DNA from 2 places in the Lysinibacillus sp. FSL W7-1291 genome. Region 1 is predicted to be linked to the other one. Evidence: riboswitches for the same ligand, from Rfam matches in the RefSeq annotation. Region 1 holds a riboswitch; the other holds the start of a gene.

Region 1 (5,744 bases):
TAAACCAGCTACTTCATGAGAACGAACTTGCTCATCTAGCGCATATAGTAATTGTTGACCAGTTGTTGCACCAGAGAAAGCTGTACGGTGCATTAAAGTACCACCAAAACGACGGAAATCTAAAAGTCCTTCTGGTGTACGGTTGAACATAACACCCATACGGTCCATTAAGTGGATAATGCCAGGTGCTGCGTCACACATACCTTTTACTGGTGGTTGGTTCGCTAAGAAGTCCCCACCATATACTGTATCATCAAAGTGAATCCATGGAGAATCCCCTTCACCTTTTGTATTTACCGCACCATTAATTCCGCCTTGCGCACAAACAGAGTGTGAGCGTTTTACAGGAACTAATGAGAATAAATCAACTTCAGTACCAACTTCAGCTGCTTTAATCGTTGCCATCAGACCGGCAAGACCACCGCCGACAACAATTATTTTGCTTTTCGCCATGATTATTTCTCACTCCTCTTAAAAAATTGCAATGATTGCTGTTACTCTATCGTAGCTTCTATTGAATTATACGAAAGCTAAAATAGCAGCCACACCAACTACACTTAGAATTACGAAAATAATGTTTGTTACGTAAGTAGCAATCTTTTGAGACTGAGGAGATTGTGTAATACCCCAGCTTACTAGGAATGCCCATAAACCGTTAGATAAGTGGAAAGTTGCTGATATAATACCAACAATGTAGAATCCAAGCATGAATGGATTAGCAACGATATTCGCCATCATGTCGTAATCAACGTGTGTGCCAAGTGCTTTTTGAATACGAGTTTGGAAAATATGCCATGCAATGAAAATCACTAGGAATACACCAGTGAAACGTTGTAAAGAGAACATCCAGTTACGGTATGTGCTGAAACGTCCTGTGTTTGGTGTAGCAGTGAATGCAATGTAGACACCATAGAATGCGTGGAACATTAATGGAATATAGATGACAATCCATTCAACTAGGATAAGGAATGGAATCTTTTCCATTACTGCGGTAGCATCGTTGTAACTTTCTGCCCCGCCTGTTGCTGTAAAGTTAATGAACAGGTGCATCGTTAAAAACAGACCTACTGGAATGATACCAAGTAGAGAATGTAAGCGACGCCATAAAAACTCTCGATCTTTCGACAAGACTGTTACCCCCCTTAGTACTTAAAATAGCACAACAAAAGAAGTCATCATTTTGTAAATGATACTTCATTGACTGTGTATTTCATCATGGTACAATATTATGACATGTTTATTGTACTCTCAAGAGCTACGAGCGTCAAGGCAACTCGGAGTTTTTCATAGAGCTTATTAAAGAACTAATCTAGTACATGATGCGTTGTTTTTTCTCGAAAAATCTATCATTACTTTATTACTGTTGAATTTTAAGAAAATTCTAAGAAAGAAGGATAACAATGTTAAACACTCCATCTCCTACAATTTCATCATTTGGTTATGAGCTCATTCGCGATCATATTCTATCTTCTATCCTTGGTAAACATGAGAATGATGTCCTTTATTGGGCAGGTAAAGAGCTTGCTCGCAAGTTCCCATGCAAAAGTCAAGACGAACTTATCGCATTTTTCGCAGATGCCTGCTGGGGTACACTAGAGCTCATGAAGGAATCAAAGGATGGTCGCATTTTCCAATTGACAAATGACCCTGAAATATTGCAAATCAAACAACGAAGCTTTAGACTGGAAGCAGGATTTATAGCAGAGCAAATTCAATTAGCTAAAGGCTACCTTACAGAATGCTATGATGAAAAGCGAGAAAAGCAGCACTATGTCATGTTTACAGTCAAATGGGATGTCAAGGAACGTATTATGAATACCATCCCTACTGAATGATGAAAAGGATTGTCTCCCTATTCAACGGGATGACAATCCTTCTTTTTTCTTCCTTTAATTTCGGACTATTACATAAAATACTGTTTCTTCTATTATTATATATAAAGTGCTTGCTCTAAATTGAATTCATCATGCAAGGCATTTGCTGCACGAATCATATCATCCTGTGGTACAACAACAGACACTTTTATTTCAGACGTACTAACCATTTTTATAGGAATATCTTCACGACGTAATCGATCAAACATGCGAGCAGCCACACCTGGATTAGAGGCCATACCTGAGCCAATGATAGAAACCTTCGCCAACCCTATTTCAAAGTCAGCAAAACTAAAGCCAAGTGACAATTTACTATCTTCTAGAACACGCAATGTTTCCGCAAATTCTTCTTTTAAAATGGAAAAAGACACAGTTGGTTTTAAGCCATCAATGATTGCCTGTACAATAATATCTACATTAATGCGGTTTTCTGCAAGGATTGTAAACATATCTGCCAATGCACCATCGGCATACGCATCATACCCCACTGTTAAACGGATAATATCTGACTCAAAGGCTACACCACGGACGACTAAATTTTTCTCCATTTCCACTTCCTCCTTCAATAAAGTACCTACTGACTCTACTAAGCTAGAGCGTATAATAACGGGCATTTGAAATTTTTTTGCTAACTCCACTGCACGAGGATGAATAACATGTGATCCTAAATTAGATAACTCCAGCATTTCATCATAGGAGATTTCCTGCAGCTTTTGAGCTTTGCTGACATAGCGTGGATCTGCTGTATAAACACCGTCAACATTTGTGTACATATCAGTTCGCTCTGCTTCCAATGCTACCGCGAGTGCTATAGCTGTTGTTTCAGCTCCGCCTTTGCCAAGTGTAGTAATATTTTGTTCCTCATCAATACCCTGTTCTCCAGCAATCACTACAATTTGTCCCTGTACAAGATGTTCTTCAATACGACTGTCATCGATATAGTCGATACGTGCATGACGATACTTACAATCTGTATGTATACCTGCTTGCCATCCAGTTAAGGACACTGCCTCATAGCCCGCTTCCTGTAATGCGATGGCAAATAAAGCGCTGGATAATTGAGAGCCCGTAGACACGACTGCAGCTAATTCTCGTTTGGGCACTTCGTCCGTTAGTTGATGTACCATCGTTTGCACATCTTTCGTTGTGTGTCCCATTGCTGCAACGACCACGACTACATTGAAGCCTCTGTCCTTTTCAGCAATCGCCTTCCTTGCTGCCTCTTGGATTTGTTCAGTAGAAGCTAGTGCAGCCCCTCCAAACTTCATCACTATTTTAGCCATTTCTTGCGTTCTCCTTTCCAGTCATATATTTCACCTGCTTCTAGAAAACTAAAAGGCAGCCTCCACATAACGTGAAAGCTGCCTATAACATGTACAATGATCGTAACTTGTGCATGTGTGATAGCTCTCCGAAACTTTTAGAATCGACAATCTTACATTTCTTAAATGTAAAACCAGTACAACAAAGGAAACAACAATGCTATACTTCGGCAAGCTCCCCTTTCACACACGATCTCTGGACTTGTTCATCCTCCATTGTGTTACTCTTGAATCTTGCACCTCTATCATCACCATAAAGTGAATGTATTCAATTGGTTTAACGCTGGCGTCAACATGCTAGCCACACCAGTTCGCTATTCATCACATTGACGAACAATGTTATTTACAACCTTAGCACATGTCTATTCCTTTGACAATGACTCTTGCTGAAAATAGCTATAAATTTGGCTCGCTAAATTAGCAGGTATTCCTGCCTCCTGCAAAGCTAGCTCGCTCGCCTCTCGAATTTTCTTAACTGAACCAAAATGTTTGAGCAACTGCTGCTTGCGTTTTGGCCCCACACCTTCAATATGGTCTAACACCGATTGAATGGCATGCTTCTCATGCTGTTGGCGCAAGAAGGTAATAGCAAAGCGGTGAACTTCGTCCTGAATTCGTTGTAATAAATAAAAGCCATCACTAGTACGCTTTAAGGCAATTACTTCTGGTGGATCACCAAACAATAGCTGCGACGTATTATGCTTATCATCTTTTGCTAAACCTGCAATCGGTATAACAAGTCCAAGCTCATCTTCTAGTACTTCACGGGCGACTTCCATTTGCCCCTTGCCACCATCAATTAAGACCAAATCTGGCAATGGCAAGCCTTCCTTTAAGACACGCGAATATCGCCGACGTATAACCTCTTGCATCGCACCGTAATCATCATGCTTTGCAGCCGTACGCGTTTTGTATTTACGATATTCCTTTTTCGCAGGCTTTCCATCAATGAAGACAACCATAGCCGATACAGCATCCGTGCCATGCATATGACTATTGTCAAATGCCTCAATTCGTAATGGCGTTGAAATACCTATTGCTTCACCAAGTGCCTCACAAGCACCAATTGTCCGTTCTTCCTGCCGTTCAATTAGCTGGAATTTAGCTGCCACAGCAATCTCAGCATTTTTAGTTGCTAATTCAACCAATTCCCTCTTTTGACCTCTTTTTGGTGTAAGAACTTTAAGCTCTAATAACTCCGTTAAGATGGCTGCATCAATTGCTTGTGGAATAAAAATTTCTTTCGGCTTAATATGCTCTGGTTTTTCATAAAAGCGGCCAACAAATGTTAAAAACTCTTCCTCAGCATCTTGATAAATTGGGAAAACCGAGACATCACGCTCAATCAGCTTTCCTTGGCGAACAAAGAAAACTTGCACACACATCCAGCCTTTTTCGACGGCATAGCCAAATACATCGCGGTTCGTTGTATCACTTGATACTATTTTTTGTTTCTGCATGACCGTATCAATATGTGCAATCTGATCGCGAAACTCCTTCGCTCGCTCAAATTCTAAGTTTTCAGCAGCTGCAAGCATTTTAACTTCAAGCTCTTTTTTGACTGCCTCGACACCACCATTTAGAAACTTCGTCATATCCTCAATCATCTCTTGATAAACCTGACCATTAATTTCTTTTACACAAGGTGCTAAACATTGCCCCATATGATAATACAAGCAAACTTTGGAAGGCAATTGGACACATTTGCGCAATGGATACAATCGATCCAACAGCTTTTTCGTTTCACTTGCCGCATAAGCATTGGGGTAAGGACCAAAATATTTAGCCTTATCCTTTTTTACCTTACGTGTCGTAATAAGACGTGGATGTTTTTCATTCGTAATTTTTAAATATGGATATGTCTTATCATCTGTTAGCATGACATTGTATTTTGGATCATGTAATTTAATGAGATTCAGCTCTAAAATAAGTGCTTCAATATTAGATGATGTCACGATATACTCAAAATCTTCTATTTCACCGACAAGCCTTTGTGTTTTGCCTTCATGTGTTCCCGTAAAATAAGAACGTACACGGTTTTTCAGTATTTTCGCTTTGCCCACATAAATGATTGTCCCTTGACGATCCTTCATCAAATAGCAGCCAGGCTGATCCGGTAAAATATCTAGTTTACGCTTGATTAAATCGTTCATTACCTACCTGCCCCCCCTACGTAAAAATCCCTCTCAATTGAATATGATAGATATTACCTTTATTATATAACGAAAAAAAGCCGAACACATCTATTGATGGTCCGGCTTTTGTGAACTTCATTAATTACGCATGTTTTGCGATAAATGCTTCTAAAGCTTCTTTCGGTTGGAAGCCTACAGTTTTGTCAACTAATTCTCCATCTTTAAATAATAGTAAAGACGGAATTGACATAATTTGATACTGAGCTGCAGTACCTTGGTTATTGTCTACATCAACTTTTACAATTTTAGCCGCACTTCCTGCAGCGTCCATTTCTTCAAGAACTGGCCCAATCATTTTACAAGGTCCGCACCAAGCAGCCCAAAAGTCTACAAGTACTAACCCTTCTTTAATA
Region 2 (5,744 bases), 1.6 Mb from region 1:
CAAGACTTGTCCACTCCATGACAACTCCAGTAAAGCCTATTAAATAGAAGAATGTAAACATCACTACAAGAGGTCTTTGAGAAGCCATTTTACTTGCAATGATAGGCACAGCCAATGCCATTGGTACTTGTGAAAATTGCATGATAGAAAACATCCAACCAGCTTTGTCAGGAGCCAATCCCTGGGCGATGTAGATTTCGGGAATCCAAGCAGCAGTCGTATAAAATAATAAAGACTGTAATCCCATTGCACCTGTGACAGCCCAAGTAACAGGTGACTTCCATAAGGGTGTACTCGTCATTTTAGAGGTAGTGGCTGGCTCAGGTTTATTTGATTTCAATTGAGGTATCCAAATTAAAATCGTTACGACCACTAGTACAAGTGCAATGGACAGCGCTCCTTGCCAGCCAAATGATGAATTGGCTATAGGATAGCTAATACCTGCGCCAAGCCCAGCCGTTAAGTTCATCGACATAGTGAAAAATGCCATTAATAAACCAACATGGTATGGAAATTTTAATTTTAATAATCCTGGAATCAGCACATTTCCAAATGATATGGCTATGCCGATGAGTACAGTACCAAATACAAGTAACCCCGTTGTACCAAGGGAACGTAGAACAATCCCCAAGGCTAATAAAATAGTGGATAAAAATAGTGTTAGCTCAAGCCCTAGTTTGCGTGCTACAACGGGCGCAAATGGTGAGATGGTAGCAAAAGCGAGCAATGGAATCGTTGTTAGAAAGCCTGCAAGTACATTAGAAATACCAAGATCGTCACGGATAAATGATATAATAGGGCCAACAACAGTTAGTGGCATTCTTAATGTAGAGGCTATAAAGATAACTCCGAAGACTAAAAGTAAGGTTGTTCCCCTCCAGCTAATTTTTTTACTCGGAAAACTAGCGGAATGATCATTTGTAGTCAAAATAAATCCCCCTGTTCGTAACCGTTCTAATTGAACTACTATAACACTTTAACAAACTAATAAAAATAGTAGAAGATTCACAAAATACAGAACATTTATTGTTATATTGAAATGTCAAAGGTCTTATGCTAATATAATAAGCATCATAAATTTAATAATTATATGCCTCATGTTTGTATTGAGGTAGAGGTCGCGATATTTATAAGTATGCTAATGGAAATGACAAGCATTGATGAGATTAGCTGAAAGGGAATATTGCCGAAGTGTGAGGGGACTTGAAAACCTCATGCTGGGGCTGTCTCCGAAAGGAACAGAACTGTCACGTTTGCACAACGTGTTGAGCTATCATTTAGGAAAAACTGAGGATTAACTTAGCCATCACAGTGTATATGTGATGGCATTTTTTTGCCTCGTAAATAGGAAGGAAGCTATATCGTGAGTGAAATAAAAGTAAATCAGCTCGGACATAAAGCGCCAAAGCTGAAAAAAGAATTGAAAAGCCGTCATATCACAATGATTTCTTTAGGCGGTACAATTGGTACGGGACTATTTTTAGCCAGTGGTGGTGCCATTGCACAAGCTGGACCTGGTGGTGCATTGCTTGCCTACGCCCTAATCGGTATTATGGTGTACTTTTTAATGACAAGCTTAGGGGAAATGGCTGCCTATATGCCATCATCCGGTTCATTTAGTACGTATGCAACAAAATTTGTAGATCCAGCACTAGGCTTTGCATTAGGCTGGAACTATTGGTATAACTGGGCAATCACTATTGCAGCAGAAATTGCGGCAGTATCCTTAATTATGAAATATTGGTTCCCTGATAGTTCATCAGCCCTTTGGACAGTATTATTTATTGCTGTTGTACTGTCATTTAATTTACTTTCTGTAAAGAGCTATGGAGAAAGTGAATATTGGTTTGCGATGATTAAAGTAGTGACAGTCATTGTTTTTATTATTATCAGTTTATTAATGATTTTTGGTATTTTAGGTGGACAGGCACCTGTAGGCTTTACTAATTTCTTTATTAGTGATGGACCATTTCACGGTGGCTTCCTAGCTACATTTGGAATTTTCCTAGCAGCCGGATTTTCATTCCAAGGAACAGAGTTACTTGGGATTACAGCAGGTGAAACAGACGATCCAGGAAAAAATATTCCAAAGGCTGTTAAATCCGTATTCTGGCGTATTCTTTTGTTTTATATTTTAGCAATTGGTGCAATCGGAATGTTGATTCCATTTACAGATGAACGCTTATTATCAGAAGATATCGCAGTATCACCGTTTACATTAGTGTTTGACCGCTTAGGTATTGCCTTTGCAGCTTCGTTAATGAATGCCATTATTTTAACGGCTATGCTGTCAGCTGGAAATTCAGGGCTTTATGCATCATCACGTATGCTATGGCAATTAGCAGTGGATGGACATGCGCCTAAGTTCTTCACAAAGCTAAGTCGTCGAGGAATACCAATTTATGCGTTGATGGCAACATTAGCTGTAGGTTGCTTAGCTTTTTTAGCGTCTTTCTTTGGTGATGGCGTTGTTTATATTTGGCTGTTAAACGCCTCTGGTATGTCTGGTTTTATTGCATGGCTCGGCATTGCCTTTAGTCATTATCGCTTCCGTCGTGCATTTGAGGCACAGGGCCTAGATCCAAAGCTATTACCTTATAGAGCAAAATTGTACCCGTTTGGACCACTATTTGCCTTTACTGTTTGTATGATTGTGGTCATTGGGCAAAATTACACGGCCTTTACGGGAGACCAAATTGATTGGTATGGGATATTAGTTTCTTATGTTGGAATCCCACTATTTTTACTGTTATGGTTTGGCTACAAAATCAAGCACAAAACAAAAATGCTTTCACTTCAAGAATGTGATTTAAAAGTGGAAGATTAAATAGTAGGGCTGTTCTGTAAACTAATGAATGATTGGTTTATGGGACAGCTTTTTATGTCTTAATCGTCGTTAAAAATATCAAAAATAATATCATATATAGAGTAATATTAGTATTTACTAACTAGCCATTCGAAAGTCGATGTCTAATCAAATAAAAAACAGGTACCCATTCTTGAACTGCCCCGTAATAGTTAGAAATCAAACTTTTACGGGGCAGTTCATCTCGAGTACCTGATTTTTATTATCCAAATATTGTTTCCCACAGTAAGTAAATATTCAATGTCACAACGATAACAACAACAAACCAACCTAAAAACGTTGTAATACGGTGATTGACTAAACTGCCCATGATGTTTCGTTTGCTTGTAAACATCACAAGAGGGACAAGAGCAAATGCAAATACCGAAAGATAAAACGACCTGACTTAGAACGAGCGCATAGGTTGCATTCACGCCTGATGCAATAATGACTAGAGGCGGCACCATAGTAATCGCTCTACGTAAATAAAGTGGTATTTTTCTTTGAATGAATCCTTGCATGACTACATCACCTGCTAACGTCCCGACAGAGGAGCTAGCTAGCCCGGCAATAAGTAAACCAAGACCAAATGAAATAGCAGCCATGGGGCCGAGCGCATCTTTTAAGCCATTGTAGGCAACATCTAAATCTTCTACAACCACGCCTTGTGTGTGGAAGACTGCTGCAGCAATGATCAGCATGCTCATATTAATCGCTCCGGCAATAATCATAGCGATGATAATATCGATAAATTCAAAACGGAAAATACGTTTTTTTTCATTTTCATTCCGACCAACAATACGATTTTGCGTTAACGATGAATGTAAGTAAATAGCATGAGGCATGACAGTTGCTCCTAAAATACCTGTTGCTAATAATAGTGAATCTACACCTTCAAACTGTGGCGTGAACATGCCAATCGCTACATCGCCCCATTCTGGCTGTGCTAAAAATGTTTGGAAGGCAAATGCTAAGACAACAATTAACACCATGCCCGAAATACCGGCTTCAAAGGCTCTAAATCCTCTTCTTTGAAGTTCTAAAATAGCAAATGAACCAACTGCCGTAATTAATGCTGCGGGCAGCATAGGGATATTGAAGAGCAAGTAAAGCCCTAATGCTGCACCAATAAATTCAGCGAGATCTGTAGCAATGATGACCAATTCAGCCTGTATCCATAAAAAGATGGATGTTTTTTTAGAAAAATGCTCGCGTGCTACTTCAGGCAAGTTTTTACCTGTCGCAATTCCAAGCTTGGCAGATAAGGATTGAATTAACACGGCCATTAAATTAGAAAAGGCTATAACCCAAAGTAGCAGGTAGCCATATTGAGAGCCTGCTGTAATATTTGTAGCAAAATTACCAGGATCGATATAGGCGACGGCTGCAATAAATGCAGGTCCTAAAAATGGTAAAAAGCGTCGCCAACCTTTTATATCTCCATCTAAAACCGCCTCGGCAGACGATTTTGTGACTCGTTTGTAAACCATATTGTTCCCTCGTTTCAAAAAGTATCATTAACGAAATAAAGTTTCCTATAGGAAAATAAGATATTAGTATTCTAACGCTAGGAATCAAAAAAGTGAAGTGGTTTGCTTTAAGTTTCTATAAGTATGTGCCATTCTCATCATTTTCTAATTAGACTTTCACCACCAGCATCGTTTACGATGAAAAGAAAAGATGAAGGACGGATTCGACATGACCAATCGAATTTTAATTATAGAAGATGAAGAAAATATTGCGAGAGTGCTACAGCTTGAGCTTCAATTTGAAGGCTTTGAGGCGGAAATGGCTCATACAGGGACAGATGGTTTGCTTCGTTACCGTGAACAGCCATGGGATTTGATCCTACTTGATGTCATGCTGCCTGAGATGAGTGGCATTGATGTGCTAAAGCGGATTCGTGCAACGGAATCCCAGACACCTGTTATTATGCTTACTGCCAAAAGTGAGGTGGAGGATAAAGTAAAAGGATTGGATTTAGGAGCCAATGATTATGTGACAAAGCCGTTTGAAATTGAAGAATTGCTGGCGCGTATTCGCAATGCTTTACGATTTTCACAAAAGGCTAGTCCAAAACAAGTTGCCCTTGCATTTGGACACTTATCGATAAACGAGCAAACAAGAGAGGTCGTATATTTTAATAAAGATATTCAACTGACACCTCGTGAATATGATTTATTGTTCTATTTACTAAAGCATCCTAAACAAGTACTGACTAGGGAACAGCTACTAGAGGCTGTATGGGGCTATGACTATTATGGGGATACAAATGTTGTGGATGTCTATATTCGCTATGTACGACAAAAGCTTGAAGCTGCTAATGCAACGCCTATTATCCAAACAGTTCGTGGAGTTGGCTATGTGTTGAAGGAACATCGTGATGAGACTTAAAACAAAAATTCATCTACTTACAACATTGCTGATGCTAGTAATATTAGTGGCCACAAACAGTGGAATTTATTTATTGTATGAGAAATCTGCCTATGATACGGAATATCATCAGCTTCAAACACGTGCCAATGATTTAAGCTCCACATTCAGTCAGTTAAATGCTCAAACTAACCTACAGCAAGTATTAAGAGCCTATATGCCGACAGATGGTGCCGTCTACATTTATGATGGAGAGCGTTTAAAAACAAAGGTTCAGGCTACCCTTGACATGCCAGAAGGCCCTTCCATTACCTATACAATGCCTGCTATTTGGATAGACGGAACGGTTGTGGATATCACATTACAGCAATCCATGGAAGAAGTAGAACGGACATTAAGTTTGCTAAAGGTTATATTGATTATTGTATCTGTTATTGCAACGATTCCTATTTTCTTAGCAAGCCTAGTACTTGGGCGACTTATTTTATTACCGCTAGAACGTTTAAATGAGACTATGCGAAAAAGT

The links. Region 1 has a riboswitch for lysine ahead of NST76_RS15690 (aspartate kinase). Riboswitches for the same ligand answer to the same signal wherever they lie in the genome.
Region 2: it holds a riboswitch for lysine, as region 1 does, so the genes downstream of both, NST76_RS01320 (amino acid permease) here and NST76_RS15690 (aspartate kinase) in region 1, are expected to answer to the same signal.

What each region holds. Positions count from the first base shown of each region.
Region 1 covers NZ_CP151994.1:3,234,751-3,240,494, forward strand. The annotation lists gene sdhA (succinate dehydrogenase flavoprotein subunit) at 1-453, opposite strand, end outside; gene NST76_RS15680 (succinate dehydrogenase cytochrome b558 subunit) at 520-1,128, opposite strand; gene NST76_RS15685 (YslB family protein) at 1,401-1,835, shown strand; gene NST76_RS15690 (aspartate kinase) at 1,931-3,157, opposite strand; lysine riboswitch at 3,271-3,449, opposite strand; gene uvrC (excinuclease ABC subunit UvrC) at 3,559-5,349, opposite strand; gene trxA (thioredoxin) at 5,474-5,744, opposite strand, start outside.
Region 2 covers NZ_CP151994.1:273,766-279,509, forward strand. The annotation lists gene NST76_RS01315 (MFS transporter) at 1-928, opposite strand, end outside; lysine riboswitch at 1,105-1,281, shown strand; gene NST76_RS01320 (amino acid permease) at 1,364-2,827, shown strand; gene NST76_RS01325 (Nramp family divalent metal transporter) at 3,046-4,335, opposite strand; gene NST76_RS01330 (response regulator transcription factor) at 4,544-5,239, shown strand; gene NST76_RS01335 (HAMP domain-containing sensor histidine kinase) at 5,229-5,744, shown strand, end outside.